3 regions of the Streptomyces sp. NPDC058985 genome follow, and region 1 is predicted to be linked to each of the others. Evidence: riboswitches for the same ligand, from Rfam matches in the RefSeq annotation. Region 1 holds a riboswitch; each other region holds the start of a gene.
The links. Region 1 has a riboswitch for cyclic di-AMP ahead of ACFW01_RS03530 (peptidoglycan DD-metalloendopeptidase family protein). Riboswitches for the same ligand answer to the same signal wherever they lie in the genome.
Positions count from the first base shown of each region.

Region 2: it holds a riboswitch for cyclic di-AMP, as region 1 does, so the genes downstream of both, ACFW01_RS34035 (M23 family metallopeptidase) here and ACFW01_RS03530 (peptidoglycan DD-metalloendopeptidase family protein) in region 1, are expected to answer to the same signal.
Region 3: it holds a riboswitch for cyclic di-AMP, as region 1 does, so the genes downstream of both, ACFW01_RS20275 (C40 family peptidase) here and ACFW01_RS03530 (peptidoglycan DD-metalloendopeptidase family protein) in region 1, are expected to answer to the same signal.

Region 1 covers NZ_JBHYJX010000003.1:91,363-101,499, forward strand. The annotation lists gene ctaD (cytochrome c oxidase subunit I) at 1-1,144, shown strand, start outside; gene ACFW01_RS03510 (hypothetical protein) at 1,141-1,506, shown strand; gene ACFW01_RS03515 (MBL fold metallo-hydrolase) at 1,729-2,922, opposite strand; gene ACFW01_RS03520 (TetR/AcrR family transcriptional regulator) at 3,012-3,632, shown strand; gene ACFW01_RS03525 (SGNH/GDSL hydrolase family protein) at 3,689-4,474, opposite strand; gene ACFW01_RS03530 (peptidoglycan DD-metalloendopeptidase family protein) at 4,680-5,600, opposite strand; cyclic di-AMP (ydaO/yuaA leader) riboswitch at 5,605-5,762, opposite strand; gene ACFW01_RS03535 (tyrosine-protein phosphatase) at 6,189-6,986, shown strand; gene ACFW01_RS03540 (DUF6126 family protein) at 7,015-7,128, opposite strand; gene ACFW01_RS03545 (XRE family transcriptional regulator) at 7,134-7,757, opposite strand; gene ACFW01_RS03550 (aspartate aminotransferase family protein) at 7,821-9,206, opposite strand; partial or broken gene dxs (1-deoxy-D-xylulose-5-phosphate synthase) at 9,207-10,137, opposite strand, start outside.
Region 2 covers NZ_JBHYJX010000058.1:18,986-29,122, reverse strand. The annotation lists gene ACFW01_RS34075 (hypothetical protein) at 1-628, opposite strand, end outside; gene ACFW01_RS34070 (hypothetical protein) at 730-1,323, opposite strand; gene ACFW01_RS34065 (hypothetical protein) at 1,587-1,937, shown strand; gene ACFW01_RS34060 (hypothetical protein) at 1,951-2,334, shown strand; gene ACFW01_RS34055 (hypothetical protein) at 2,493-3,080, shown strand; gene ACFW01_RS34050 (dihydrofolate reductase family protein) at 3,312-4,445, shown strand; tRNA gene ACFW01_RS34045 (tRNA-Met) at 4,502-4,575, shown strand; gene ACFW01_RS34040 (PP2C family protein-serine/threonine phosphatase) at 4,752-5,972, shown strand; cyclic di-AMP (ydaO/yuaA leader) riboswitch at 6,197-6,352, shown strand; gene ACFW01_RS34035 (M23 family metallopeptidase) at 6,364-7,401, shown strand; gene ACFW01_RS34030 (aldo/keto reductase) at 7,537-8,481, shown strand; gene ACFW01_RS34025 (PrsW family glutamic-type intramembrane protease) at 8,504-9,955, opposite strand; gene trmB (tRNA (guanosine(46)-N7)-methyltransferase TrmB) at 9,966-10,137, opposite strand, start outside.
Region 3 covers NZ_JBHYJX010000021.1:115,431-124,780, forward strand. The annotation lists gene ACFW01_RS20230 (GNAT family N-acetyltransferase) at 1-85, opposite strand, end outside; gene ACFW01_RS20235 (methyltransferase domain-containing protein) at 227-910, opposite strand; gene bioD (dethiobiotin synthase) at 1,004-1,720, opposite strand; gene ACFW01_RS20245 (adenosylmethionine--8-amino-7-oxononanoate transaminase) at 1,722-3,008, opposite strand; gene bioB (biotin synthase BioB) at 3,001-4,209, opposite strand; gene ACFW01_RS20255 (8-amino-7-oxononanoate synthase) at 4,360-5,487, shown strand; gene ACFW01_RS20260 (DUF397 domain-containing protein) at 5,533-5,763, opposite strand; gene ACFW01_RS20265 (helix-turn-helix transcriptional regulator) at 5,785-6,645, opposite strand; gene ACFW01_RS20270 (ATP-binding protein) at 6,860-7,366, shown strand; gene ACFW01_RS20275 (C40 family peptidase) at 7,407-7,880, opposite strand; cyclic di-AMP (ydaO/yuaA leader) riboswitch at 7,884-8,031, opposite strand; gene ACFW01_RS20280 (hypothetical protein) at 8,400-8,708, opposite strand; gene ACFW01_RS20285 (ATP-dependent Clp protease proteolytic subunit) at 8,716-9,350, opposite strand, start outside.

The sequences.
Region 1 (10,137 bases):
CATGCGCGCGCCCAGCATGACGATGTTCCGGATGCCGATCTTCACGTGGACCGTGCTGCTGACCGCGGTGCTGGTCCTGCTGGCCTTCCCCGTCCTCGCCGGAGCCCTCCTCGCGCTGATGGCGGACCGCAAGTTCGGTGCGCACATCTTCGACTCGGCCAACGGCGGGGCGCTGCTGTGGCAGCACCTGTTCTGGTTCTTCGGCCATCCCGAGGTGTACATCATCGCGCTGCCGTTCTTCGGCATCGTCAGCGAGGTCATCCCGGTCTTCTCCCGCAAGCCGATCTTCGGTTACACGGGTCTGATCGCGGCGACCATCGCGATCGCGGGCCTGTCGGTGACGGTGTGGGCGCACCACATGTACGTCACAGGGGGCGTGCTGTTGCCGTTCTTCTCCTTCATGACCTTCCTGATCGCGGTCCCGACCGGTGTGAAGTTCTTCAACTGGATCGGCACCATGTGGAAGGGCTCGCTGTCCTTCGAGACACCGATGCTGTGGTGCACGGGGTTCCTCGTCACGTTCCTCTTCGGTGGTCTGACCGGCATCGTCCTGGCCTCGCCGCCGCTGGACTTCCACGTCTCGGACTCGTACTTCGTGGTGGCGCACTTCCACTACGTGGTGTTCGGCACGGTGGTGTTCGCGATGTTCGCGGGCTTCCACTTCTGGTGGCCGAAGTTCACCGGCAAGATGCTGGACGAGCGCCTGGGCAAGATCACGTTCTGGACGCTCTTCGTCGGCTTCCACGGCACGTTCCTGGTCCAGCACTGGCTGGGCGCCGAGGGCATGCCGCGCCGCTACGCGGACTACCTGGCGGCCGACGGGTTCACCGCCCTGAACACGATCTCGACGATCAGTTCCTTCCTGCTCGGTGCCTCGATGCTGCCGTTCTTCTACAACGTCTGGAAGACCGCCAAGTACGGCAAGCCGGTCGGCGTCGACGATCCCTGGGGCTACGGCCGTTCACTGGAGTGGGCGACCTCCTGCCCGCCGCCGCGGCACAACTTCCTCACCCTCCCCCGCGTGCGCACCGAGTCGCCCGCCTTCGACCTGCACCATCCCGACGTCAGCCAGCTGGACCAGTGGGAGAACGTCGCCCGCTACGGCGGGGAGACGGCGGCGGAGCGCGGAAGCGGCCGGCCGTGACACCACGACAGCACCGCCGGCCCTCGCCGGAGGCCCAGGGCGCCGTGCTGGCCAACGAAGCAGAGGGGTACCTGCTCGCGCAGACCGAGCTGGATCGGGCGCGCGGTGAGGCGGCGCTCCTCTGCTCGCGTCTGCCCTGGCTGACCACCGGACAGGCCGAGGACCTGACCCTCCACTATGTGCGGCAGCGCGTGGGCCTCACCAGGCAAGCACTCCAGGTCACAGCCGACCGGGCCCAGCGTCTGCGGGGCGAGTACGAGACCCGCTACCGGCACCTGCGCCGCACCCTCCTCAGACAGCACGCCGCCTGCGCCTGTCTGCTGATCGCCTGCTGCTCACTGACCTGTCTGCTGAAGCGCTGACACGGCGACCGGAGCACCCGCCCCGCCGCCGCGGTTCGAGGACCGTGCCCGGCACGAGCGCCACGCGCGCACGCCCGGCCCTGCCGCCGTACGGCGGGCAACCGCGCTCGCGCGCCGGGTACGGCGGGCCAATGGCCACCGCGCCGCTCACCGTGATCAGCGTCTTACCAGTCGACGCAGCGAGGCGGGCCGGCGGAGCGTACCCCCAGCTCCTCCTCTACATCACCGCTCCGCCGCGAGGTCGAGATCACCCCTGCCCGTCCCGGCCGCATCCTGGGTGCCGCCCGGACGCCGCCACGGGCTCGCGATCGGCTCCGACACCGCCCGCCACCACGCCTCCACCGGCACCTGCCCCGCCGGCTCGAACGGCTCACCCGGCCGCGGGAACGCCACCGCCTGCCCGGCCTCCTCCGCCGCGTCCTTCGTCCACTCCCCCGGCTCCGCCCACGCATGCGGCGCGAGATTGAAGGACCCCCAGTGGATCGGCAGCAGCACCCCGGCCGGAGCGCCTCCCTGGAGGTCCAGATGGGCCCGCAACCCCTCTGCGGGCGTCATGTGGATGTCCGGCCAGAAGTGGGAGTACGCGCCCAGCTGGATCATCGTGGCGTCGAAGGGGCCGTGCGCCGCGCCGATGTCCCGGAAGCCGTCGAAGTAACCCGTGTCTCCGCTGTGGTAGACGCGGTGCTCCTCCCCGGCGACGACCCACGACGCCCAGAGGGTGTGCTGGGTGTTGCGCAGTCCCCGCCCGCAGAAGTGGCGGGCCGGCGTCGCGGTCAGGGTGAGGCCGGCGACGCGCGTCGACTCGTGCCAGTCCAGCTCGCGGAGCCGGTCGGCGGGCACGCCCCAGTGTTCGAGGTGGGCGCCGACCCCGAGCGGCACGGCGAACAGGGTGTCCGTGCCGGCCAGCGCCTTGATCGTGGGCATGTCCAGGTGGTCGTAGTGGTCGTGGGAGATCACGACGACGTCGACCGGACCGAGGGCGGCCAGGGGAACCGGGACGGGGTGCAGCCGCTTGGGCCCGGCGAAGGGGAACGGGGAGCAGCGCTCGCCCCACACGGGGTCGAAGAGCACCCGCCGCCCGTCGATCTCGGCGAGCACGCTGGAGTGCCCCATCCAGGTCAGCCGGAGTCCGGTGGCCGGCGGCCGGGCGAGGTCGGCGAGGGTCGTGGCGTGCACCGGGATCGGGCCCGACGGGGCGCGGCGGAGCCGGGACTCCCGGTCGAAGTAGATCTTGGCGAACTCACGGGCCGATCCGGAGGGCCGGGTCCGGGCGGTGCCGCCCGGGTTCTGGAAGACGCCGTCACGGAAGTGCGGCGATCTGCGGATGCGCGCCATGCGCTCACCGGTCGGGTCCGCGCCGAAGGCCGCGGGCCGGGGCGTACGGAGCCCGGAACTCGGGGAACGGTATCCGGCCACGGTAACCTCCAGGTGGATTGGGTCAGGCTCTCATTATGGTCGTCTCGTGTGACACCGACTGATCGTGTCCGGAGCTTGGGGGACGGGGCGTGGTGCGAGTCCGGTTGAGTGTGGCCGAGCGGCGCGAGGAGCTGCTGCGCGCGGCCGTCGAGCAGATATCGGCGCGAGGTGTCGCGGCGCTGCGGATCGCCGACGTGGCGTCCGCGCTCGGGGTGAGCAACGCGTTGGTGCTCTACCACTTCTCCACGAAGGAGAAGCTGGTCGCCGCCGCCTTCGCCCGGGCCGCCGAGGACGATCTGGCTCATCTGCGCGGACTGCTCGGCCGCCGTACGTCGGCGGTGCGCCGTCTGCGGGCCGCCGTGCGGTGGTACGCCCCGACGGGGCAGGCCAAGGGCTGGCGGCTGTGGATCGAGGGCTGGGCGGCGGCGCTGCGCGAGCCCGTGCTGCGGGACGTCACGCGCGACCTGGACCGCCGGTGGAAGGCCGCGATCGCCGAGGTCATCGCCGAGGGGGTGGCCGCCGGGGAGTTCCCCTGCCCGGACCCCGAGGGCGCGGCCCTGCGGCTGACCGCGCTCCTCGACGGGCTCGCCGTGCAACTGACGTCGTACGGGGGCACGGTGTCGCGGGCCCGGGCGCGGGAGTGGACGGACGAGGCACTCGCCCGGGAACTGGGCCTGCCGCGGGAGGCGTTGGGCCACCCCCGCCGCTGACCCGCCGTACCCCGTCCGCAGCCGGCCTCCGCAGCCGGCCCGCCCGCACGACGCCGTCACGCCACCGAGGCGATCCGCGTCTTGATGTCGTGCGGCGACAGCGCCCCCTTGGCGGTCACGTGGTCGCCCGAGGACTGGCCGCGCAGCCGGCGCCCGATCCACGGCACCAGGTACTCGCGGGCCCAGTGCACGTCGTCCCGGCGTACGTCCAGCGCGGCGCGGTAGGGCAGCGGCGGCCAGGGCTGGTCCGGGTCGGCCGGCACGGGCAGGCCGAGCGCCTGTCCGGCGCGCAGCGCCACCCGTGTGTGGCCCTCCGGCGACAGGTGCAGGCGGTCGGCGTCCCACGCCCTGCGGTCCTGGACGCTGCGGAGCGACCAGAGGTCGAGCACCGGGCAGCCGTACCGGTCGGCGATGGCGCGGACGTGTCCGTTGTACGTGGCGATCTTGCCGCGCAGATGCCTGAGCACGGGCACGCCGCGGGTGTCGAACCCGGTCGTCACGAGGACGGTGCCGGCCGCTTCGGCCAGCGCGGCCACCGCCCGCTCGAACCGCTCGGCCACCTCGTCGGGGTCGGTGCCGGGCCGGAGGATGTCGTTGCCGCCGGCCGCGAACGAGACGAGGTCCGGCGCGAGTTCGGCGACTCGGGGGACCTGTTCGGCCGCGATCTGGTCGAGCAGCCTGCCGCGCACGGCGAGGTTCGCGTAGGTGAAGTCGCCCTCGGGGCGCCGGTCCGCGAGCAGTACGGCGAATCGGTCGGCCCAGCCGACGAACGCCCCGTCGGGGCCGCGGTCGCCGACGCCCTCGGTGAAGCTGTCCCCCAGCGCCACGTACGACCCGATCACTGCTCTGCTGTCATTCTTCGAATCGTCTGCCACATCGGGCCATGATTCACCTTGGAATGTGACCTACGCGACCGTAGGCAGGGGTTGACGGTCGGTGAGAAAGGCCACGCCTAAAGGCTTGGTCAATTGCGGAATACACCGAAGGCCGGACCCGGGGATCGGGGTCCGGCCTTCGGTGGTGTGGGGGCTGCGCCCTGGCCGTGCGTCAGAGAGAGACGCCGTGCGAGCGCAGGAACGCGACCGGGTCGATGTCCGACCCGTAGTCCGGCGTGGTGCGGATCTCGAAGTGCAGGTGCGGACCGGTCACGTTGCCGGTGGCACCCGAGAGGCCGACCTGCTGGCCCGCCGTCACCGACTGGCCGGCGGAGACGGAGAGGGAGGAGAGGTGGGCGTACTGGGCGTAGTGGCCGTCGGCGAGCTGGATGACGACCTGGTTGCCGTACGCACCGCCGGGGCCGGCGGAGACGACGGTGCCCGCGCCGACGGCCTTGAGCGGGGTGCCGGTCGGGACGACGAAGTCGGTGCCGGTGTGGTAGCCGCTGGACCACATGCTGCCGGACTGGTGGTACGGGGTACCGACGGTGCCGCCCGCGACGGGGGAGGTGTAGCCGCTGCTGGTGCCGGCGTCCGAGGTGGAGGCCTTCTCGGCGTCCGTGGACTTCTCGGCCGGCTTGGCGGCGGGCTTCTCCGCCTCGGCCGGCTTCTCGGCGGCGGGCTTCTCGGCGGCCGGCTTCTCCGACTGGGCGGTCTTGGCGCCGACCGAGAGCTTCAGGCCGGGGTGGATCAGCGACGGGTCCGAACCGACGGCCTGGCGGTTGTCCTCGTAGAGCTTCTTCCAGCCGCCGTCGACGTTCTGCTCGTCGGCGATCCGGGAGAGGTAGTCGCCGCTCTTGACGGTGTAGGTCCGCGCGTCCGAGTTCTTCTCGGCGCCACTCGCGGCGGCCTTCTTCGCCGTCGCCGCAATGGACTGGACGGACTGCTCGGAAACGGAGTGCGCGGGAGCGGCGTTGGCGCCGGCGGCCCCGATCAGCGGGAGGGCGAGCGCGGCGCCACCGGTTCCGGCGACGGCGATGGTGCGGGTCAGGCGCATGGCCCTGGTACGGCGGTGCTTACCCTTCGCGGGCATGGCGAATTCCTCTCCGGCGCCTGCGAGGTGAGCTGTCGGGTTCGGGCTGGAGATGCCCGGCCGCGCCGAAACGCGGCTTCACCCCAAGCCGTTCCGGGAACCGGAACAGGCATTCGTACCTGTGGGTCCCCCGCTCCTGCCGGGTACGGGTGGTGGATGAGAGTGGGCTCCGGTCGGCGGCAGGATTAGGCGTCCGTCCGGATCGGTGGTGAACGTAAGGGACCAAGACGCACCCGGACAAGCGAAGGGTTCCACCAGAAGGTGTTCCGATTGATCCTTTACGGGAATTTCCGGTCACACTCCGTCGATTCGGGGAATGGCTTTTCGTGTGAACATCCTTGAAAACCGGCTTGATTACGTGGACATGACGGACGACGCACGGTTACGGATATGACGCTGCTCACGCGCCACTTCTCCACCCTTTCGCAATTCAACGCCAGTTGGGATTAAGGCATCAATTCGGACAGAAGGTGCGAGGTCGCCCTTAATCCCCTGTGGACAACTCATGGGCGCAGCCAGGGGATGCCGTATCGTCGAGGCGAGCCCGCCGCCGAGCAGCGTCGGCGGGGCGGAGTGGGAGGAGTCCCCGTGACGCAGCAGGTCCCGTCGACCGAACCCGAGCTGACCGGTGTGCGCAATTTCCGGGACGTCGGCGGACTGCCGGCCGCGGACGGGCGACGGGTGCGGCATGGCGTGCTGTTCCGCAGCGGCCACCTGGCGCACGCCACCGGGGAGGACGCCGCCTTCCTGGCCACCCTCGGCCTGCACACCATCTTCGACTTCCGCAACGCGGCCGACCAGAAGCTGGAAGGCCCCGACGTCGAGCTGCCGGGCGTGCGCAATGTGAACCTGCCGCTGAGCGACCCGGCCGACGGCGCCGAGTTCTGGAAGATGGTCCGCGACGGCGACCTCGACCAGCTGCACGCGATCCTGGCCGACGGCAAGGGCGCCCGACGGATGATCGCGTCCTACCGCACGATCATCACGGAGCGCACGGAGGAGCACTCCCGGGTGCTGCACGCGCTGGCCGAGGACAGCGTCCCCGCCCTGATGCACTGCGCGGCCGGCAAGGACCGCGCGGGCCTGTCGATCGCGGTCACGCTGCTCGCGCTCGGTGTCGAGCGCGATGCCGTCCTCGACGACTACCTCAAGTCGAACGCCACGCACCGCCGCTACAAGGTGCGCCGCGGCGGCTCCGCCGCCTCGGCCTACTCCCCCGAGGTCATGGAGCTGCTGAGTCCCTTGTTCGACGCGCGCGCCGAGTACCTGGCGGCGGCCTTCGACACCGTCGAGGAGACCTGGGGCGGCGTCGACGCCTACCTGGAGCAGGGCCTGCACCTCACCCCGGCGGCCCGGGAGCGGCTGCGCGAGCGGATGCTGGACTGATCCGGCGCGGCAGCGGTCCGCCCGGCCGCTAGCGGCCGGCGCCCACCTCGAAGAGCAGGTAGAGGAAGCCGCCGAAGACGTGTCCCAGGGCGATGTAGATGAGCAGCCGCACCCACAGGGCGCGCGGGAACTTCTCCTCCATGGATCTCACGGCATCTCCCCGGGGGGCGTCGGGCCGAGGCACAGCGCGGCCGTCGGGCTCTGCAGCAGGGTGTGGACGAAGAGCAGCTCGACCCCTTCGGGATCCTGTGCCGCGATCCGGTGCGGGGTCAGCGAGTCGAAGTGGGCGCCGTCCCCCACACCGAGCCGGTGCTCGGTGTCCCCGAGGCGCAGCCGCAGACGGCCCCTGAGCACGTGCAGCCACTCCTCGCCGGGGTGCACCCGCACGATGTCGCCCTGCGAGCCGTACGGCACCTGGACGCGCAGGGCCTGCATGCCCCGGCCCGGCGCCCCCGCCCGCCGGTACGTCCAGCCGCCCGCGACGGTCGCCTCCATGTCGGCGGCGCGCACCACGGCGTCGCGGTCGGCGGCCGTCTCCCCGAGCAGCTCGGCGACGGTCGTACCGTAGACGCGGGCGAGGGCGAGCAGCATCGGCAGCGAGGGCTGGCGCTGCCCGGTCTCCAGGCGGGACAGGTGGGCGGGCGACAGCCCGGCCGCGCGGGCCGCCGCCTCCAGGGTCAGGGCGGCCCGCCGCCGCAGCTCACGCAGCTGGGGCGCGACGGCGGCGACCGCGCCGTCGGCCGGGCCGGTCTCGGAGGAGCTCGTGCTCATGAGCCCATTCAGCCCGAGACCTGCCCCTGAGGCAAGTTTTTTGCCTACGAGGCAAAGGCCTCCTCAGCGGTGCGCCACTGCCTGCTTGACCAGGGTCTTGCCGAAGTCCCACATCAGGCCGCCCCCGTTGTGCGCGTCGTCCATCACCTCGGTGAAGGCGTCGACGAACCGGTCCGCGTCCGCGGTGTCGATGATCAGGGGCGGGATCAGTTTGATCACCTCCAGGTGGTCGCCGGAGACCTGGGTGAGGATCCGGTGCCGCTGCAGCAGCGGCACCACCACCATCTGGGCGAACAGGCCCTTCCGGGCGGCCTGCAGCATGGTCCAGCGGCTGCGCAGCTTCAGGGACCGCGGCCGGCCGAACTCGATGCCGATCATCAGCCCGCGGCCCCGGACGTCGGCGAGCAGCTCGTAGCGGTCCACCAGCGCCGTCAGCCGGGACTTCAGCCGCTCCCCGACCGCGGCGGCGTTCGCCACGATCTCCTCGTTCTCCATCACCGAGAGCACGGCGAGTCCGGCCGCCATGGCCTGCGCGTTGGACCCGAAGCTCGCCGAGTGGACCTGCACGCGGTCCATCGAGGAGTACACCTTCTGGAAGATCCAGTCCTTGCCCAGCGTGGCGCCCACCGGCACGTAGCCGCCGGACAACGCCTTGGCCACGCAGACCAGGTCGGGCTCGACGCCGTCCTCGTGCTGGAAGGCGTAGAACTTCCCGGTCCTGCCCAGGCCGGTCTGCACCTCGTCGGCGATCAGCAGTGCCTTGTGCCGGTGCAGCAGGTCCTGCGCGGCCCGCAGGTAGCCGGGCGGTGCCTCGTGCACGCCCTTGCCCTGGATCGGCTCCACGATGAGCGCGGCCACGTCTCCCTGCCGCAGCTCGTGCGCCAGGGAGTCCAGGTCGCCGAGCGGGACCGCGGTGTCGGGCAGCAGCGGCGCGAAGCCCTTGCGGAAGCCGTCCTCGCCGTTGACGGAGAGCGAGCCGGTGGTCAGTCCGTGGAAGGCGTGGGTGCAGTACAGGATCCTCGGCCTGCCGGTCGCGTACCGGGCGAACTTCAGCGCGGTCTCCACCGCCTCGGTTCCGCTGTTGCCGAAGAAGACCCGGTCCAGGTGCGGGCTGTAGGAGAGCAGCCGCTCGGCCAGGAGCCCGGGCAGCGGCGGACAGTCGAAGCGGGTCAGGTCGGCGAGCGAGGCGTCCAGGACGTCGTGCAGCGCCTTGCGGACGACCGGGTGGTGGCGGCCCAGGCCCATCACCGCGAACCCGGCGAGCATGTCCAGGTAGTCGTTGCCTTCGGCGTCCCAGAAGTGCGCGCCCTCGGCCCGCTCGTAGACCTTGTCGAAGCCGATGGTGTGCAGCATGCGCGGCAGCTGGTGGTTGAGGTGCCTGGCGTGCAATTCGTACCGCTCGGCCCCGCGCTCGGCCAAGAGCGCGGCGAGGTCGAACTCCTTGGTCATTCAGTTCTCTCCTTGCGCAGGCATGACGTTCCGTCCGTCCCCGGGGGTGTCCACCGCTCGCCGCCCGACGGCCAGGCTCGCGCCGATCCGGCCGGCGATGTCGACCGGGGTGAGGCCGATGTCCGCGAGCACCTCGGCGCGCTTGGCGTGGGCGAGGAACTGGTCGGGGATGCCGAAGCGGCGCACGGGCACGTCGGTGTCGGCGTCGCCGAGTGCCAGTGCCACCGCCGAACCGACCCCGGCCGCCCTGCTGTTGTCCTCGACGACGGCGACCAGGCGGTGCCGTGCGGCCAGCGGGGCCAGCTCCGGGTCGACGGGTTTGACCCAGCGCGGGTCGACGACGGTGCAGCCGATGCCGCGCGCTTCGAGCAGTTCCGCGGCCCCGAGGCAGACGGGTGATCACGCCGACGGCCACCAGCAGCACCTCGGGCCGGTCGGCGGCATGCAGGACGTCCATGCCGCCGACCCGGCCCACGGCGGGTACGTCCGGGCCGACGGACTCCTTCGGAAAGCGCACCAGGGTCGGCGCGTCGTCGACGGCGACCGCCTCGCGTAGCTGGGCACGCAACTGGCCGGCGTCGCGCGGGGCGGCGATGCGCAGCCCGGGGACGACCTGGAGGACGGACATGTCCCACATGCCGTTGTGCGAGGGCCCGTCGGTGCCGGTGACGCCGGCCCGGTCCAGGACGAAGGTGACCCCGCAGCGGTGCAGCGCGACGTCCATCAGCAGTTGGTCGAAGGCGCGGTTGAGGAAGGTGGCGTAGACGGCGACGACGGGGTGGAGTCCGCCCGTGGCGAGGCCGGCTGCGGACACGGCGGCGTGCTGTTCGGCGATGCCGACGTCCCAGACCCGGTCGGGGAACCGTTCGGCGAAGGGTGCCAGGCCGACCGGGTGCAGCATGGCCGCGGTGATCGCCACGACGTCGTCGCG
Region 2 (10,137 bases), on a different contig from region 1:
CTTCGCTGACGCTCTCGTGCAGCGTCTGCGCGGACAGGATCAGGCGGACGCCCGCCGCGCGCAGCGTCTGCGCGTGACTGAGAAGCTCCCGCACCACGCGATGGTGGAACTCCGGCGCCTCCCACTCCAGTTCGTCGACGGCGTCGAGGACGAGGACCAGCACGGGGAGCGTGAGGTCGGGGTGGCGGCCGAGCACGGCGGCCCGTTCTTTCAGCACCGTGACCAGCCAGCCGACGGTGTATCCGCTGCCGTGGACGTCGACCTGCCCCATGGTGGCGACGTCGAGGCTCCCGTGCAGGTTCTCGACCCGCACGTCGACGTCGAGGCGCACACCCGCGGCGATGCCCAGCTGCTCGGGCAGCCCTTGGGCGGCGAACCCCGCGGTGGCCTTGACGACCTCGTCCTCGGACGCCGTGGACACCAGTCCGGCGCCGTGGTCCCGCAGGCTCCCGTAGGCGAGGGTCAGCCGCGGATCGTCCTCGACGGTGCGCACGACCTGCCGCAGCGCGGTGGTCTTCCCACTGCCGGGGCGGCCGCGCAGCAGCAGGACACCGGCGGCGGCCGGTTCCGTCAGCCATTCGATGACCGGGTCCACCAAGTCGTCTCGTGCGTGTCCGGCAGCATCCATCCGACAGCACCCCCCGTGCTGTTCCACGTGTTCGGAGAAAGAAGGCGGGCCGATCCGGCGAGGGCCGGGGAAGGGGCGGCGGGCCGCTTCCCCGGCCGGAGTCAGGCGGGGCCGCCTCCCGCGGGGCCACCGATACGGTCGATGCGCGCGACGGTCAGCTTCCCGTCCGGCTTCACGTCCTTGGCCCGGGCGACCACATCGACGTCGCCGCTCTCGACGGTGCCGATCCGGGCGATGTCGGCCTCGCCGTAGACGTCCTCCAGCGTCACGTCCACCGAGACCCGGGCGCCGGTGGCGGGCCGGTCCCGCTCTCCTCGGAAGGTGAGGGACTGTCCGTAGACGGACTCCATGAGGGTCCGCAGCCGGGCCATCGCCAGCAGCAGCTGCTCGTCCTCGGGGCCGACGGAGCGGAACCCCTCCGCGTAGGCGTTCAGCGCGCCCCGCTCGGAGGCGATGGCGTCGGCGAGCCCGTCCAGCCGCGCCATGTCCACCCGCGTGGGGTCGAACGGGCCGTCGAGTGGGCCGGTGAGCCGGCGGGGCCCGGCCGTGTCCGCGTCCTCCGGCGCCACAGTGCCGTTCCCGGCCCTCCGGTCCCTCCACCGGTTCAGCAACTCCCCCGCCTGACCGTAGAGGAACGAGACTCCCTCGGTGAGCAGCGCACCGCCCAGCAGGGACAGCGTGACAGTTTCGATCATGAATTCCCCCTCGGAATCCGGTGGCCGATCCGGTGGCCGAGCTGCCACCGGAGGCTGTGTTCCGTGCGGGGACTATGCCACCCGTGTACGCCATCGAAACGATTGTGTGTGTTTCTGCCTTCAGTTCCTTCTTCTGATCATCGGCGCCCTCGCGCCCGATTGGGCCGGGGAAGGGCGCCGCACAGCGCCGGACGCCGGGAGGTAAGGTTGCGCGGCATGACCTCAACGTCGTTTGCCACAGGCCCGGTTGGCCGGGACTGCCGGTGAACGCGCCTCGCCGGGTCACCCCGCGCCGGCTCGGTGCCGCTGCCGTCGTCTACGGCGTGTTCGTCGCCGGCTGGTACCTGGGGCAGCCCGTCACCCCCGATTGCCCCGTCGACCGGGCCGGCCTCGGCGGGGCCGCCGGGGAGTACGGGACGGAACCGTCTCCCGCTCCGCCGCCCGCACCCACGGAGACGTCCGCTCCCACGCAGTACCCCGATCCGGACTTCAGCGTCGTGGGGGTCGCCCGGGCCACCTTGTCCGTGACGATCGACTCCTACGCCGTCGCCTGCACCGACGACACGAGTGAACGCCCACGCCTGCGAGCGTGGCTCGACGGCCACTGGCGGTAGGGAGACGCTCCGGATGCCCGGCTGGACATCTCCGCGCCGACTCGGCGCCGTCACCACGCTGTACGCCGTGTTCCTGGCCGGATGGTGGCTGGGTCAGCCCGTGCGCTCCGACGGCTGCCTCGAAGACCGGCCCTCCGCCGGGGCGGACGCCCGTCTCGCACAGGTGGAACCCGCCGACCCCGGCCGGTACCTCGGAAACCTCGACCTCGACTTCGGCATCCTCGACTGGGCCGACGACATGGACGGCTACCGCGACGGCGAGTACGGCCCCAGCGACTACGGGTACGACCTGCGGGGAGGCCCCGAAACATACGCCGCGTCCGGCACCGGCCACGCCCCGTGCTCCTACAAGAAGCGCGCCCGCCTGCTCGCATGGGTCAACGGCGACTGGGGCTGACCGCACGTCGCCACGGCCCTCGCCGTTCGCGGCGATCTTCGTCTCCGGCATCGGCATCGTCTTCTCCGCTCTCGGCACGGGCGCCCCCGGGGACGCGACCGCCGACTCTTCGTGGAACCCTTCGACGCGATGACGACCACCTTCCGATGGAGCCGCGCGTGAGCTGGCCGCATGTGGACTACGACACCGACCTGTGGATGAAGCTCCCGGACGCGTGGGAGACGACCCCCTGGAAAGGACCCAAGCAGTGGGCCCGTCACATGTCCGAGGCGTGGTGGGGGGACAGCGACCTCGAACCGACCCGCAAGGACCTCAAGGGCCTGGCCGCCACCCTGCAAGCCTGCGCCGAGCAGCTCCCGGGCAGCCACCCCGGCTTCGACGTGTACCTCCACCTGCCGGACCCGCGCCTGATGCCCCTGCCCGTGTTCGTGGCCGCCGTCGAGGCGGACGGCGACCGCGGGGAGACCCTGCGGGCACTGGTCGCCACGGAGGACACACACCTGGTGGAGAAGCCGGTGGTCGAGGACTTCACCACCGAGCGGCTCGGCACCGGCCTGCGTTCCCTGCGCCACACGCGGACGACGGAGGAGGATCGCACGATCGTCGCGGGTGTGCGCTATGCCTGGCGGGTCGAGGAGGCTGACTGCGACGTGGTGGTCGTCGTCGCGGCCCCGGACCCCCGCCGGGTCCTCAGCGCCCTCGACGACATCGACGCCTTCGCCGGTCGGATCGACGTTCCGCTGTAGTACCCGGCGCCGGCCTCTCGCCGGGCCGGCGGCCACGAGCCCCGGGGCGGCGTGAGCCCCGTCCGTCGTCGGACCGACCGCGCCGGTCCGAGAACGGTTGCTCCCGCGTCACGGCGACGCCATCCCCGGGAGCCGGGGCCCGCCGGAGCCGGTGCGGTTCGACCGTCCCACCGGCCCGAAGTACCTTCATGGTCGGCCAGCCGGTCCACACGCCCCACTGGAGCGCCCGAGATGCCCCTGCCCCACGTCCTCCTCTCCGCCGCCGTCTCCCTCGACGGCTACCTGGACGACACCGGGCCCGAGCGCCTGCTGCTGTCGTCCCCCGCCGACTTCGACCGGGTCGACGAGGTGCGGGCGTCGGTCGACGCGATCCTGGTCGGGGCCGGGACGATCCGGGCCGACAATCCGCGGCTGCTGGTGAACTCCGCCGAGCGGCGGGCCGCCCGGACCAGGGCCGGGAAGGCCGAGTACCCGCTCAAGGTCACCGTCAGCGGCAGCGGTGAGCTGGACCCGGCGGCGCGGTTCTGGCACACCGGTGGGGAGAAGGTGCTGGTGACCACGGACGAGGGGGCAGGGCGGGCCCGGGCGCTGGGGATCGCCGGCGATGTCGTCGTCCCGCTCGGCGACTCGCTCCACTGGCGGGCGGTGCTCGAGTACCTGGGCGACCGGCGCGGGGTGCGGCGGCTCATGGTGGAGGGGGGCGGGACCGTCCACACCCAACTGCTCCAGCAGGAACTCGCCGACGAGCTGCACCTCGTCCTCGCGCCCCTGCTCGTCGGCGACCCGGCCGCGCCCCGGCTCTTCGGGCCCGGCGCCTACCAGGGCGGGCGGCTGCGGCTGGTGGAGTCGCGGCGGATCGAGGACGTCGTGCTGATGCGGTACCTGCCGACCGCACCCGGTACCGGCGACCGCGTGAGCGCCGCCGACCGGCACTGGCTGGCGCTCGCCTGCGAGCTGGCGGAGCTGTGCCCGCCGTCCCGGACGGCGTTCAGCGTGGGGGCGGTCGTGGTCGCCGCCGACGGGAGCGAGCTGGCTCGGGGGTACTCGCGGGAGGGCGGCGACGCCGTCGTGCACGCCGAGGAGGCCGCGCTCGCCAAGGCCGACCGCTCCGATCCGCGGCTCGCGGGGGCGACCGTGTACAGCAGCCTGGAGCCCTGTGCGCACCGCGCCTCGCGGCCCGCGCCCTGTGCCCGGCTGATCCTCGACGCCGGGGTGCGTCGGGTGGTCACGGCCTGGCGGGAGCCGGACACCTTCGTGCCCGGGGCGGACGGCGGTGAGGTGCTCGCCGCCGGGGGCGCCGCCGTCGTCGTACTGCCGGAGTACGAAGGGCGGGCGAAGGCGCCCAACCGCCACCTGGCGGGATAGAGGGATACCGATGTGCATTCGGCCCCCGGGATGACGTACAGTGGTGAACACAACGACGCGGGGTGGAGCAGCTCGGTAGCTCGCTGGGCTCATAACCCAGAGGTCGCAGGTTCAAATCCTGTCCCCGCTACTGAAGGCCGAGGGCCGGAATCCGAAAGGGTTCCGGCCCTCGGTGCGCTCCCCGCTGCGTTCACCCGCCCGGCCCTCACCGCTCGCCGCCCACCCCCGTCGCGGGAAACCTGGAGTACGGCACGGCAAGCGGCGCGGACAGGGGGCGGCGGGAGACCAGTGGTGCGGGCAGGTGATGTGGAGGACGAGGGAGCGTACGCCAGGGCCGGCGGCCGGCTCCCCGGCGATCCCGTGCCCGACCCGGGCCTCGGCGACGAGCCGGCGCCCGTGCCGCCCGTCGGGCAGCCGCGGCCGTGGCGCACGTCCTACGGCCGGGCCCTCGCGCGCTCGCTCCCCGTACTGCTGATCGTCGTCGCCGTCCTGTACGACATCTTCACGCCGCGCTACTTCACCGCCGGTCCCCTCTACACCGCCGCGCCGCTGGTCGCCGCCCCGATCTACTCCCGGCGGGGCACCGCGCTCACCGGGGTCGCCGTGGTCGCCTCGGTGGTCGGGCTGCAGATCGGCAAGGGCGTCATCCACTACGTCGACTCCCTCACCGAGCTGATCACCATCGCGACGGTCGCCGCGCTCGCCGTCTTCGTCAACGCCTTCGTCCGCCGTACCGACGAGCGCCTCGCCATCGCCCGGGAGATCGCCGAGGCCGCCCAGCGCGCCGTCCTGCCCGAGCCGGCCGAGCGGATCGCCGGCTTCGAGATCGCCGCCTGCTACGAGGCCGCGCAGGCCGGGGCCTTCATCGGCGGTGACCTGTACGCGGTGCAGGACAGCGCGCGCGGCGTCCGGCTCATCGTGGGGGACGTGCGGGGCAAGGGCATGGGAGCGGTGGCCGCCGTCGCCGTGGTGATCGGCGCCTTCCGGGAGGCCGCCGAGCAGGAGGCGACGCTGGAGGCGGTGGCGCAGCGCCTGGAGCGGGCGCTGGCCCGCGAGGGCACCCGGCGCGACGGGCTGGACGCCTTCGAGGGTTTCACCACCGCCGTCCTCGCCGAACTCCCGCACGGCACCGGGACCGTACGCATCGTCAACCGCGGCCATCCGCCGCCCCTGCTGCTCCACGGCGACGGCACCGTGGGACCGCTGCCCGCCCGGGAGGCGGCGCTGCCGCTGGGCATGGGCGAGCTGGGTGTGTGGCCCGACCGCGCGGAGGAGACGGCCTTCCCCGGTGGGGCCACGCTGCTGCTGTACACCGACGGGCTGTCGGAAGCCCGGGACGAGCGGGGGGAGTTCTACGATCCGTACGCGCGGCTGGCCGGTCGCGTCTTCCGCCACCCGGCGAAGCTGCTCGACACCCTCGCCCGCGACGTGCGCCGCCACTCCGGGGGCGGGATGGCGGACGACATGGCGCTGCTCGCCGTACGGCGGCCACGGCGCGGCGACCATGATCATTGTCACGAGCCGTGACGGGGTGGCCTCCCTCCGCATAACAACTGACGCACCATCAGAAAAAGGTGCTGTGAAAGGGAATACCGAGCCGCGGTCAACTCGCCCGGTTTTCACCGACCGTGAGGGGTACGTCCCGCCCGTTCTCGTTAATGATCAAGAGGAACAGCTTGGAATCCGGGCCCCGGGTCTATTAACGTTCGATAACGCAGCGCGGTCGTCCCAGCCGTCACAGAAGGCGGCTCCGTGCGCACGCGCCGAATCCCGCAAGGGAACCGGGGAACCACCACATTGGGGTGAATCGGGCGTTTGACGCCGTGGCAACACGGCTGCATGCGCCCGTAGGAGACCTTCCTGCTCCGAACCCGTCAGCTAACCCGGTAGGCGAAAGGAAGGAAAGGAGTACGCCCACGTGGCGTCCAACCGGCCTGCCCCCGAGGCCCCGTTCGTGCCGAACCGGTACGACTCCGACACCTTCGGCTACGAGAACAACCGCGCCGAAGAGGGCCCTTGGGAGGAGTGGAATCCCACCGAGGACTCCATCCGCCCCGTACGCGGCCGGCACCGCGTCGCCAAGCAGCGTGGCGGACTCGCCCGCAGCTCCACCGTCCTCGGCGTCGGTGTCATAGCCGCCGTCGGCGCGGGCGGTATGGCCAGCGCGCAGACCGGCAAGCCGCCGGTGTCGATCTCCATGCCGGACCTGCCCAACGTCGGCTCGCTCATCTCCGACGAGGAGCCGCAGCCGGAGGGTTCCAGCACCCCGCTCAGCGGCATCGGCGTGACCACCGCCGCCGACACCGCGGAGGGCACCGACACGGCCGGCGCGGGCGAGTCCCTGCGGGCCCGGATCATGGCGCAGGCCGAGCAGCAGCAGGCCCAGGTCGAGACCAAGGCCGCAGCCGCGGCCGCCGCGGCCGCCGAGAAGAAGGCCGCGGAAGCCGCCGCCAAGGCGGAGAAGGAGGCCGAGGCCAAGGCCGCCGCCGCCAAGAAGAAGGCGGAGGAGGAGGCCGCGAAGAAGGCCGAGGCCGAGCGCCTCGCCAAGCTGGCCAAGCAGTTCACGCTGCCGACCTCCTCGTACACGATCTCCTCGACCTTCGGTCAGGCCGGCGCCTACTGGTCCTCCGGCCACCACACCGGCCTCGACTTCGCCGCACCCACGGGCACGCTGCTCAAGGCCGTGCACAGCGGCACCATCACGTCGGCGGGCTGGGACGGGTCGTACGGCTACAAGACCGTGCTCACCCTGGATGACGGCACCGAGATCTGGTACGCCCACCAGTCCTCGATCAGCGTCAGCGTCGGCCAGGAGGTCACCACCGGTGACGTCATCGGCCGCGTCGGCGCCACCGGCAACGTCACCGGCGCCCACCTCCACATGGAGGTCCACCCCGGCGGCGGCTCCGGCATCGACCCGATGGCCTGGCTGCAGAGCAAGGGCCTCACCCCCTGAGCCACCGGCCCCTCCGCTACCCCGCTGGTCCCCGGCGGTCCTGACGGCAACCCCCCGACGTCAGGGCTGCCGGTTTGCGGGGTTTTTGCGTCTGTGCCGGAATGACCTGATCCGGTGCGTTCGTTGACGCCCTACATGACTTCTCTGCGCAAGCTCGGCTCCTCCGACCTGGAGGTCTTCCCCCTCGCCCTCGGCGGCAACGTCTTCGGCTGGACCGCCGACCGGGACCGGTCCTTCGCCGTCCTGGACGCCTACACGGCGGCCGGCGGCAACTTCGTGGACACCGCCGACTCGTACTCCGCCTGGGTCGACGGCAACAGCGGCGGCGAGTCCGAGACCGTCCTCGGCCAGTGGTTCGCGGCCCGCGGCAACCGTGACGACGTCGTCCTCGCCACCAAGGTCAGCCAGCACCCCGAGTACCCGGGCCTGTCCGCCGCGAACATCAAGGCGGCGGCCGACGCCTCGCTGCGCCGCCTGGGCACCGATCACATCGACCTCTACTACACGCACTTCGACAAGCCCGAGGTGCCGGTCGAGGAGATCATCGGCGCGCTGGACGAGCTGGTGAAGGCGGGCAAGGTGCGGCACATCGCCGCCTCCAACATCTCCGCCGAGCGGCTCGCGGCCTCCCTGGAGTTCTCCGACCGCGAGGGCCTCGCCCGGTACGTCGCCCTCCAGCCGCACTACAACCTGGTCTCGCGCGACACCTACGAGGGCGGGCTGCGTGACCTCGCCGAGCGGTCGGGACTGGCCGCCGTGCCGTACTACGCCCTCGCGGCCGGCTTCCTCACCGGCAAGTACCGGCCCGGCGCGAGCGTCGACAGCCCGCGTGCGGGCGGTGCCGCCAAGCACCTGGAGACCGAGCGCGGCCGGCGGGTGCTCGCCGCCCTGGACGAGATCGCCGAGGCCCACGACGCCCCCGTCGCCACAGTCGCCCTCGCCTGGCTCGCGGCTCAGCCGACGGTGGCCGCGCCGATCGCGTCCGCGCGCACGGTGGAGCAGCTGCCCGCGCTGCTGGGCGTGGCGGAGCTGAGCCTGACGGACGACGAGGTCGCGCGGCTGACGCGGGCGTCGGCCTGAGCGGGACGCCGCCGGGGCCCGCCTAGGGGCGGTGGGGGTGGGGACCCGGCGGTGCGTACGGGTGGGCGTACGGGACGTACGGCACCTGGGCCGGGTGCGGCGTCTGGGATGGGTACGGCATCTGGGTCGCGTACGGAGCCTGGGCCGGGTGCGGTGTCTGGGTCGCGTACGGCGTCTGGGCCGGGTGCGGTGCCGGAGGGCCGCCGCCGTACGGGCCGTACGGCCACCCGTACGGGTGGGCCCAGGGCGGCGCGGGCCGGGGTACGGGCGGTGCCGTGGAGCGGGCCGCGTGGTCGAGGGCCGGGCGGGCCGCGCCGCGGCGGTGCCACAGGGCGTCCAGCATCTCCCGCTCCCGCACGGCGTAGTCGGCCCCCGCCCGGCCCCGGCGGCCGCGCTGCCGCAGGAACGCCAGCGAGGTCGCGTACGCCTCGTACTGGGCCACCGCGCGTGCCGCCTCCTTCCCGCCGTGGAGCCGGGCGTGCCGCCGGGCGACGCGGCGGGCCCGCATCGAGCCGAGCGCCTGCGGTTCCACGGGCGTCAGCCACCCGGCCAGGACATATGCGGGCAGCTCGGCCCGTACGGTGCCCAGTTCGCGCTGCCGGGTCCAGATCACCAGCCAGGTCAGCAGGCCGAAGGCCGGCACCATGAACGCCGCGTACACGGCGTAGAAGCCGTACGCGCCGAACGCGGCCGAGCCGTTCCACAGCGCGTGCACGCCCATCGCGAGCAGCAGGCCGGACAGCGGGAGCAGAGCGCGGCGCAGGCGGTGGCGGCCCGCGGAGAGCGCGGCGATGCCGAAGCCGATGCCGGTGAGCACCGTGAAGAGCGGGTGTGCGAACGGGGACATCACGACGCGGACGAAGAAGGTCGCCGCGGTGACGGAGGCGATGCCGCTGCCGCCGGTGAGCTGGTCGGTGCCGAACGCGGTGCCGAGGTACAGGATGTTCTCGGTGAAGGCGAAGCCGGTGGCGGTGACCCCGGCGATCACCACTCCGTCGACGATGCCGGTGAAGTCACGCCTGCGGAACAGGAAGACCAGGAGGACCGCGGCGGCCTTGGCGGACTCCTCGACGACCGGTGCTATCACCGTGGCGCCCAGGGTGTCCGCGCTCGCCGGGTCGGCGGTGGCGGTCGCTATCCATCTGGTCGCGAAGCTGTTGGCGACGATCGCTATCAGCGCCGCCGCGCAGGCGCCCCAGGAGAAGCAGAACAGCAGGTTGCGCCAGGGGCCGGGGTCGACCCGGTCCAGCCAGCGGAAGGCGGCCACGAGCAGCGGCACGGGCAGCACCGCGAGGCCGAGCCCGACCAGGAAACCCCGCGTGCCGGTCTGTTCGCGGACCAGGGCCAGGATCACCAGGCCGGAGAGCGCGAGCAGCGTGATCAGTGCGCCGTACCGCACCCAGGACCGCTGCCACCAGTGCGGATGCGTACGCGGGAACGTGGGCTGACGCGTCGGACACGGGGGACTGGCCACGGCATGGACCCTAACCGGTGGGGGACTGCTCCTCGTGGGGATCGCGGAGCTGTACGCGGCGGAAGAGCAGGTCGTTCACCACATGTCCCTTGTCCAGTCCCTGGCCCTCGAAACGGGTCAGCGGCCGGTGCGCGGGACGCGGCGCGAAACCGCCGTCCGGGGCGGTGTTCTCGAAGTCGGGG
Region 3 (9,350 bases), on a different contig from region 1:
TCGTGCCCTCCGCGGCCACCTTCCAGAAGGCCAGCACGGTGTCCAGGTCCTCGGGCCCGGCGGCCCGTATGCGCAGATCGGTCATGCCGTGATGCCAGCACGCCGGACGCACACCCGTGCGGGAATTCCGGCATGCGGACCGAGGCTCAGTCCGCCCGCAGCGCCCGCAGCGCCCGCAGCGCCGGGGCGAAGGCCCCCACACCGCGCGCCTTCGGGGTCACGGGAGTCAGTCACCCGCCTCCGGTGGCCGCCAGGCCGTGCCGAGGACGCAGTACGAACTGGGCAGTGCCGGACCGTGTTCCGGGATCATCATCCGCCGGTAGGGGCCGAGCGCGAACCCCGCGTCCCGCAGCGCGGCGACGGGATCGCGGGACAGGTGGCAGCCGCCGGACAGCGGCGGCCACAGCGTCCGGTCCAGGGCGCGCTGGGTGAAGGTCATCATCCGCCCGCCGCCCCGGCCGTGCTCGAAGAACCGCAGCTGGCCGCCGGGCCGCAGCACCCGCCGCGCCTCCCCGAGCGCCCGCGGCACGTCGCGGACGCTGCACAGCACGAGCGAGACCACGACCGCGTCGAAGGCCTCGCTCTTGACCGGCAGCGCCTCGGCCGCACCCGGGGCCACGTCCACCGGCACCCGCGCCCGCAGCGCCGCCTCCACCGCCAACCGCCGCAGCAGCCGCTCCGGTTCGATGGCGACGACCTCCGAGACGGCGCCCGGATAGTGCGAGAAGTTCAGCCCGTTGCCCGCGCCGACCTCGATCACCCGCCCGGACAGCCCGGCCAGCAGCCGCTCGCGGACGCGCCCCACGCCCATCCGGGTCTCGGCGCCCACACTGGCCCGGGCGTAGTAGCGGGCGAACAGCGGATGGTGCACGGCGTCCCGCGGCACTCCGCGGGCGGATCGCAGCGGCATGGGCCCTCCCTCACGAGGTGGTGCCTTACCGCGATTGTCCCCCGTACGACCGCTCCGCACCCACCTGGCCGGCGGCCGGGTACGCCCTGCCGCTCAGGGCGCCTGACGCGCCCCGAAGGCCGCCGCGTCCCACGTGCCGTCCAGCCGGGGCGACAGCCATCCCGGCGCCGCGGACCGGAAGGCGGCCGGGGGCAGGGCACCCGCCCCGGCGGGTACGGCGCCGAGCAGCGGAGCGCCGGAGACCTCAGGGAGGTCCGCGAGATTGCAGCGCGCGGCGAGGTCCGGGGCCCCGGGCCAGCTGCCGATCACCACACCGGGCAGGTCGAGGCCGCGGGAGCGCAGTTCACGCGCCGTCAGCTCCGTGGTGTTGAGCGTGCCGAGGCCCGCTGCCGTCACCAGCAGCACCGGGGCGCCCAGCAGGGCGGCGACGTCCGCCAGCGTCCCGCCGTCCGCGTCGAAGCGGACCAGCAGTCCGCCCGCCCCCTCGACCAGCACCAGATCGTGCTCGGTGGCCAGCTTGTCCGCGGCCTCGGCCACCTCCGCCGGGCGCACCGGCGCCCGTCCGGCCCGGCGCGCGGCCGTGCCGGGCGCCAAGGGCTCCGGATAGCGGGCCACTTCGGCCGCCGCCACGGCCCCCGCGAGGCGCGCCACCTCCCGCGCGTCCCCCGGTTCGTCCGGCCCCACACCCGTCTGCGCGGCCTTCAGCACCGCCACCGACCGGCCGCCGGCCAGCGCCGTCGCGGCGACGGCGGCCGTCACGACCGTCTTGCCGATCTCCGTGCCCGTGCCCGAGATCACCAGTACCGGCATGTCATCCCTCTCCTGCCGCCGCGCACACCGCGCGGGCGATGCGTGCCACGTCCGCGTCGCCCGTGACGTAAGGCGGCATGGTGTAGATCAGGTCGCGGAACGGCCGCAGCCACACGCCCTCGCGGACGGCCGCCGCGGTCGCCGCCCGCATGTCGACGGCGTGGTCGAGCTGCACCACGCCGATCGCGCCCAGCACCCGTACGTCCGTCACGCCCGGCAGCCCGGCCGCGGGGGCCAGACCGTCGCGCAGGCCGGACTCGATCCGCTTGACCTCCGCGCGCCAGTTCTGGCCGAGCAGCAGTCCGATCGACGCGCAGGCCACGGCCGCGGCCAGCGGATTGCCCATGAACGTCGGCCCGTGGGCCAGGACCGGCACCTCGCCGCGCGAGATGCCGTCGGCCACCTCCGACGTGCACAAGGTGGCCGCCATCGTCAGATAGCCGCCGGTGAGCGCCTTGCCGACGCACATCACGTCCGGCGTCACCGCCGCGTGCTCCGCCGCGAACAGCGCGCCGGTCCGTCCGAAGCCGGTCGCGATCTCGTCGAACACCAGCAGCACGCCGTGCGCGTCGCACGCCTCCCGCAGCACCCGCAGGTAGGCGGGGGAGTGGAACCGCATGCCGCCGGCGCCCTGCACCACCGGCTCGACGATCACCGCGGCCAGTTCGCCGGCGTGCCGCTCGATCGTCGACCGCAGATGGCCGGCGTACGTCTCGTCGTACTCGGCGGGCGGCGCGTCGGCGAAGACCTGGCGCGGCAGGGCGCCCGACCACAGCTCGTGCATCCCGCCCTCGGGGTCGCACACCGACATGGGCTGCCAGGTGTCGCCGTGGTAACCGCCGCGCCAGGTCAGCAGGCGGCGCTTGGCGGGGCGGCCCAGCGAACGCCAGTACTGGAGGCACATCTTGACGGCGACCTCGACGGACACCGAACCGGAGTCGGCGAGGAAGACGTGCTCGAGTCCGTCCGGCGACATGTCGACAAGGAGCTTCGCCAGCCGGACGGCGGGCTCGTGGGTGAGCCCGCCGAACATCACGTGGCTCATCCGCTCCAACTGCTCGCGGGCGGCCTCGTTCAGCACCGGGTGGTTGTAGCCGTGGATCGCCGACCACCAGGACGACATCCCGTCCACCAGCTCCGCCGAGCCGTCCGCGGGACGCAGCCGCACCCCGCTCGCCGACTCCACGACGAGCGGGTCCTGCCGCCCCGGCATGGGGCCGTACGGGTGCCAGACGTGCCGCCGGTCGAGCGCCAGCAGCTCGTCCACCGTCAGCGCGGGCTCAGGCATTGGGCGCGAGATCCGTCCCGGCACCGCGGCGGCGCACGGCCACCAGATCCGTCCGGGGCTCCTCGGTCCGGGACGCCGGCGCCGGAGCGCAGACCCCGCCGTCGGCGTGCGACCCGCAGCCCCCGCCCTCCTCGCCGTCCCCGTGCGATCCGCAGCCGCCGCCCGCGTGCGATCCGCAGCCGCCACCGGCGGCCGTGACCCGGTGCTCCGGCAGGGTCACCCGGTCGGCGCCCTCCACCTCGAAGCCGGCGTCCGCGATCATCTCCAGGTCGGCGTGGCCGGCCTGGCCCTCACTGGTGAGGTAGTCGCCCAGGAAGATGGAGTTGGCCAGGTTCAGGGCCAGCGGCTGCAGGGTGCGCAGGTGGACCTCGCGCCCGCCGGCGATGCGCACCTCGACGTCCGGGCAGACGAACCGGGTCATCGCCAGGATGCGCAGGCAGCGCTGCGGGGTGAGGTGCCACTCCTTGGCCAGCGGCGTGCCCTCCATCGGGATCAGGAAGTTGACCGGCACCGAGTCCGGGTCCAGTTCGCGCAGCGAGAAGACCACGTCGACCAGGTCCTCGTCGCTCTCGCCCATGCCCGCGATGAGACCCGAACAGGCGGAGAGCCCGGCCGCGTGCGCCTTGCGCACCGTGTCCACCCGGTCGGCGTACGTGTGCGTGGTCGTGATGTCCCCGTACGTCGCCTCGGACGTGTTGAGGTTGTGGTTGTAGGCGTCGGCACCCGCCTCGCGCAGCCGCTCCGCCTGACCGTCGGAGAGCAGCCCCAGGCAGGCGCACACCTCGACGGACCCGTCCTGCTCCTTGATGGCCCGGATGGTGTCCGAGACCCGGTCCACGTCCCGGTCGGTCGGGCCGCGTCCGCTGGCCACCAGGCACACCCGCTTGGCGCCCCCGGACACCCCGGCGGCCGCGGCCGCGGTGGCCTGGTCGGGCTTGAGCCAGGTGTACTTGAGGATCTCCGCCTTGGAGCCCAGCCGCTGCGAGCAGTAGGAGCAGTCCTCGGGACACAGGCCCGACTTGAGGTTGACGAGGTAGTTGAGTTTCACCCGTCGGCCGAACCAGTGCCGGCGCACCTTGCCGGCCGCGGCCACCACATCGAGCAGGTCGTCGTCGGAAGTGGCGAGGACGGCCAGCGCCTCCTCGCGGGTCGGCGACTCGCGCCGAAGCCCCTTGTCCACCAGCGTGTTCAGCAGGTCCATGAGAGCCGATCCTGTCCTAAGGGGCCGCCCGGGGCCAAGGAGAGTTTGCACAACACTGACAGATCGACGTGTGGGTATTGCCACACCTCGCGGGGGTGGCCATGCCGCTAGTGTCTGTCCATTGCCTACAAATTCCCCAAGGAGCGGCTCATGGCGTTCGGCTGGATCGACGAACAGGCCCGGGCGCGCCACGAGGCGGGACTCGTACGGATCCTGCGCCCCCGTCCGGCCGACTCGCCGCTGCTGGACCTGGCGAGCAACGACTACCTCGGACTGGCCCGGCACCCGGAGATCACCGAGGGCGCGGCCCGGGCGGCGCGCACCTGGGGCGGCGGGGCGACCGGTTCCCGGCTGGTGACCGGCACGACCGAACTGCACGCCGCACTCGAACGCGAACTGGCCGCGTTCTGCGGATTCGAGGCCGCGCTCGTCTTCTCCTCCGGCTATGCGGCCAACCTCGCCGCGGTCACCGCCCTGGCGCCGCACGGCAGCCTGGTCGTCTCCGACGCGGGCAACCACGCCTCGCTGATCGACGGCTGCAGGCTGGCCCGCGGCACGACCCAGGTGGTGGCGCACGCCGAACCGGAGGCCGTGCGCAAGGCGCTGGCGACGCACGACGGGCCCGCGGTCGCCGTCTCCGACACGGTCTTCTCGGTCGACGGCGACGCCGCGCTCCTGGCCGCCCTCGCCGACGTGTGCCGCGAGCACGGCGCCGGTCTGGTCGTGGACGACGCGCACGGACTGGGCGTGCTCGGCGACGGCGGCCGGGGCGCCCCGTACGCGGCGGGTCTCGCGGGCCGGGAGGATGTCGTCGCCACGGTCACGCTGTCCAAGTCGCTGGGCAGCCAGGGAGGTGCGGTTCTGGGTCCTGCCCGGGTGATCGGCCACCTGGTCAACGCCGCCCGGACGTTCATCTTCGACACCGGCCTCGCCCCGGCCGCGACGGGCGCGGCGCTGGCCGCGCTGACCCTGCTGCGCCGCGAGCCGGAGCGCGCGGCGCGGGCCCGTGCCGTCGCCGCCGAACTGCACGCGCGCCTGACCGCGTCGGGCCTGGAGGCGGTACGTCCGGACGCCGCGGTGGTCTCGGTGCGCGCGCCTTCCCCGGAGGGGGCGGTGCGGTGGGCGGCCGACTGCCGTGCGGCCGGCCTGTCCGTGGGCTGTTTCCGTCCTCCTTCCGTGCCGGACGGTGTCTCACGGCTCAGGCTGACCGCTCGGGCGGACCTCTCCGGGGAACAGATCGAACGCGCGGTGCGGGTGATCGGCGAGACGCGACCATGAGTCGGCGTGGCATGGCCGTGTGTCGTCCGACGTCTCGTGGGGTGGTCAGTCCTGGTGGATCCCGGCGGTGAAGGACGTCCAGCTCTCGGGGGAGAAGAGCAGGGCGGCCCCGGCGGGGTTCTTGGAGTCGCGCACCGCGAGAAGTCCGGCCCAGCGGCCGGCCGACGGCCGGGCCGTCTCCACGCAGTTGTTCGCGCCCGTGCTGTAGCTGCTGCGCAGCCACCGCACGCCGGTCAGATCGGTGCCGGCAGGGATGTTCCGGGGAAGTTCGGACATGGAGCCTGACATGGTGCCTCCTTACGCGCCTGCCGCGGTCGCGGCGATGAAGTCCAACGAGTCCTCGGGCGAAAGGGCATGGATCAGAAGGGCGTTGAAGGCCTCGGTATAGGCCTCTAGGTCTTCTTTCCGTTCGAGATGCAGGCTACTCGTCAAGTGGTCGAGAACAACCACGTCCAGATCAGAAGTGCTCGAAAAAGAGAAGATTACGAAAGGGCCGGTGACACCGATGTGCGCCCCGGCGGCAAACGGCAATACCTGGAGCCGGACATGCGGCAGACGCGCCGCCTCCACCAGCCGCTCCAGCTGACGTGCCATCACCCCGGGGCCGCCCACCTGCCGGCGCAGCACCGCCTCGTCCAGCACCGCGCTCAGCTCCAGCGGCGGTTCGCCGCGCAGCACGTCCTGCCGGGCCAGCCTGACCTCCACCAGCGCGTCCAGCCGCTCCTCCGGCATGCCGTCCACGGCGGCCCGCGTCACCTCGCGGGCGTACTCCGGGGTCTGCAGGAGGCCGGGGACCACCGTCGTCTCCAGCGTGCGCATCGCGCCGGCCTGGGACTCCAGGCTGATGAAGTCGCGGTAGGTGGGCGGCAGCACCCCGCGGTAGGCGTGCCACCAGTGGTGCCGGCCGCCCGCGTCGTCGGAGCGCGCCAGCATCACCAGCAGCCCGCGCAGCTGGTCGTCGTCCACGCCGTAGGCGTCGAGCAGTAACCGCACGTCGGCCGGTTTCGCCCCGCTCGTCCCGGTCTCGATGCGGCTGACCTTCGACTGGTGCCAGCCCACCAGCCGGGCCGCCTCCCCGCTGGTGATGCCCGCCGTCGTGCGCAGGGCGCGCAGTTCCGCGCCCAGCTTTCTGCGGCGCACCACCGGACCGTGCTGCATGGGCCACTCCCTTACTCCTTATGGGCCGCCCAAATCCGCTCTGCCGTCGCAGAGTTCACCGCTTCGAGCGACAGATATATGCATATCTTGGCGGATCGCCGTCCTTCACGGGCCGGGTGATGGCAGTCTGGCGGCGAAGCACCAGTCCGGGACCGTACTCGAACCGCCCGCTTCGTGTCGGACCACGGTCCCGTGAGAAAGGGACGACGTTGCCATGGCCGATCACCTGGAAGCATCCGTCACTCTGCCGAGCGATCCCGCTTCGGTGGCCGCCGCGCGCACCTATGTGGCCGGCACGCTGGTGGAGTGGGGCCTGCCGGCGGACGCGGAGATGTCCGACACGGTCCGGCTGATCGTCTCCGAACTGGCGACCAACGCGGTCCAGCACACGCTCGGGCAGTCGCCCACCTTCACGGTGGACCTCGTCCTCGACCGTGACGAGCGGCTGCGCATCGGCGTCACCGACAGCCATCCGCGCTTCCCCAAGCGCCTGCCGGCCGCCGTGCAGCAGGACAACGGCCGCGGCATGGTGATCATCCGCTGGCTGACCGCCGAATGCGGCGGCAAGCTGCGGGTCCGCCCCACGCGGGAGGGCGGCAAGACCGTCTCCATCGAACTGCCCTGGACCGCCCCCGGCACGCCGGCCGCCGCCGAGGGGGTGACGGCGGGGCAGAACGCCGTCATCCCCCTCGGGAGAGCTGCTCGACCCCGGGCTGTCTGACCCCGTGTCACTCGATCACGGGGCGTCTGGCCCCTGGGGGCTACTTGACCCGGCCGTAGGAGACGCTCCCGGTCCAGATCTTCTGCAGGCGTACCACGTCCCCGGTCTTCGGGGCGTGCCAGAGCTTGCCCTTCCCGGCGTAGATGCCGACGTGGTAGACGCTGCGGCCCGAGTGGAAGAAGACCAGGTCTCCGGCCTTGCGCTTCTTGGCCGAGACGTGGCGGGTCTTGTTGTACTGCTGGGCCGCCGTGCGCGGCAGCTTCTTGCCGGCCTTCTTGAACGAGTACAGCGTCAGGCCGGAGCAGTCGAACCTGCGGGGCCCGACGGCGCCCCACCTGTAGGGGGAACCCTTCTTGGATGCCGCGATCTTGAGGGCCTTCGTCGCATGAGCCGCCGCGGCCGCCTCCGAGGAGAAGCCGGGGACCACGACGGAGCCGCCTACCGCGGCGAGAGTGAGGGCCGAGGCCGTACCGGCACGAGCCATCAGGGACGGGACACGATTGAGCGCGAACATGCGCAACCCTTCGTCAGCCGCCTGTGAAGGATGACCTGTCGGATTCGGGCTGGCGAAGTTGCCCGGCCGCACGAGTGCGGCTTCACCCCAAGGGCTGCTCGGTCCGGCGCCTCTCCCACGGAGGCGACCGCTCCTGCGACCCGTCGTGCTCGGGTCCTCCACTCCTGCCGATCCACTTCCTCGCGACCGGTCGTCCGGGCGGCGGCAGGACTCGGCGTCCGCCCGGACCGCCCCGCCGCTGCGGCGGGGGCTTGTCGTCAGTCACGGATCTTGTCTCGCCGGAGGGGGAATTCCCAACGGAACGTGCCTTTTGTGTTGTTACTCACCACCCACCCGTTCGGGTGGACGCCGCTGTGTTCGAGCCGGGGTCGTAGGCGATGACGCCCCCGGGACCAGCGGCGCAGCGGTAGGCGCGGACGTCGGGGGAGGGCGGCCGCGCAACCCGGACCGGTCGTCAACCGGGTGTGTTCCTACGCCGAAAGGAGGTACGTCTTTTGGTCCGTTTCGAACCCCGTCCACTCAACTCTCGGAACACGGCGGAAGACTGAGGCGTCCCGTCCGCCGCTCGCCGTCCAGTACCCGCAGGGCGCGGGCGAGGGGGGGCGCGTGCAGTTCGGTCTCGCCCCGGGCGTGCATCAGCTCCAGCGCGTCACGCAGGGCCGCGGCCTTCCCGACCAGCGCCTGGGCGGCCCGCAGTCCCCGGTAGGTGTCGCCGTCCCGCGCGGGGTTGATGCGCCCGAGCAGGTCGACGACGTCCAGGTAGCGGTCGATCAGCTCCGCCTCGGCGCGGGTCAGGGCGGGCAGGGGCGGCAGTTCCGGTGGCAGCATCGGCCGTTCACCGGGTGCCGGGTGTGCCGGGCGCGGCGGAGCGGTCGGACACGATCCGGTCCACCAGCCCGTACTCCAGAGCCTGTTGGGCGTCCAGGACGGTGTCCCGCTCGATGTCCTCGGTCACCTGCGCCGGAGTGCGGCCCGTGTGCCGTACAAGGATCTCCTCCAGGCGGGCGCGGATCCGTGCCAACTCCTCGGCCCGGATGGCCAGGTCGCTCGCCTGCCCCTCGATCGGCTCGGTGAGCAGCGGCTGACGGAGCACCACCCGCGCCCCGGGCAGCATCGCGCGCTTGCCCGGCGTGCCCGCCGCCAGCAGCAGCGCGGCGGACGCGCCGGCCTGTCCGAGGCAGGTCGTCTCCACGTCGCAGGCGACGTAGCGCATCGTGTCGTAGATCGCCGTCATGGCCGTGAACGAGCCGCCCGGGGAGTTGATGCAGAGGGCGATGTCCCGGTCCGGGGCCTGGTGCTCCAGGTGCATGAACTGCGCCATCACGTCGTTCGCGGAGGTCTCGTCGACCGGCGTCCCGAGGAAGACGATCCGCTCCTCCAGCAGTTTCGAGTACGGATCCGACGTCCGGGCCCCGGCGCTCGTGCGCTCGGTGAACTCGGGCAGGACGTGGCGGGCGGACGGTCGGGTCA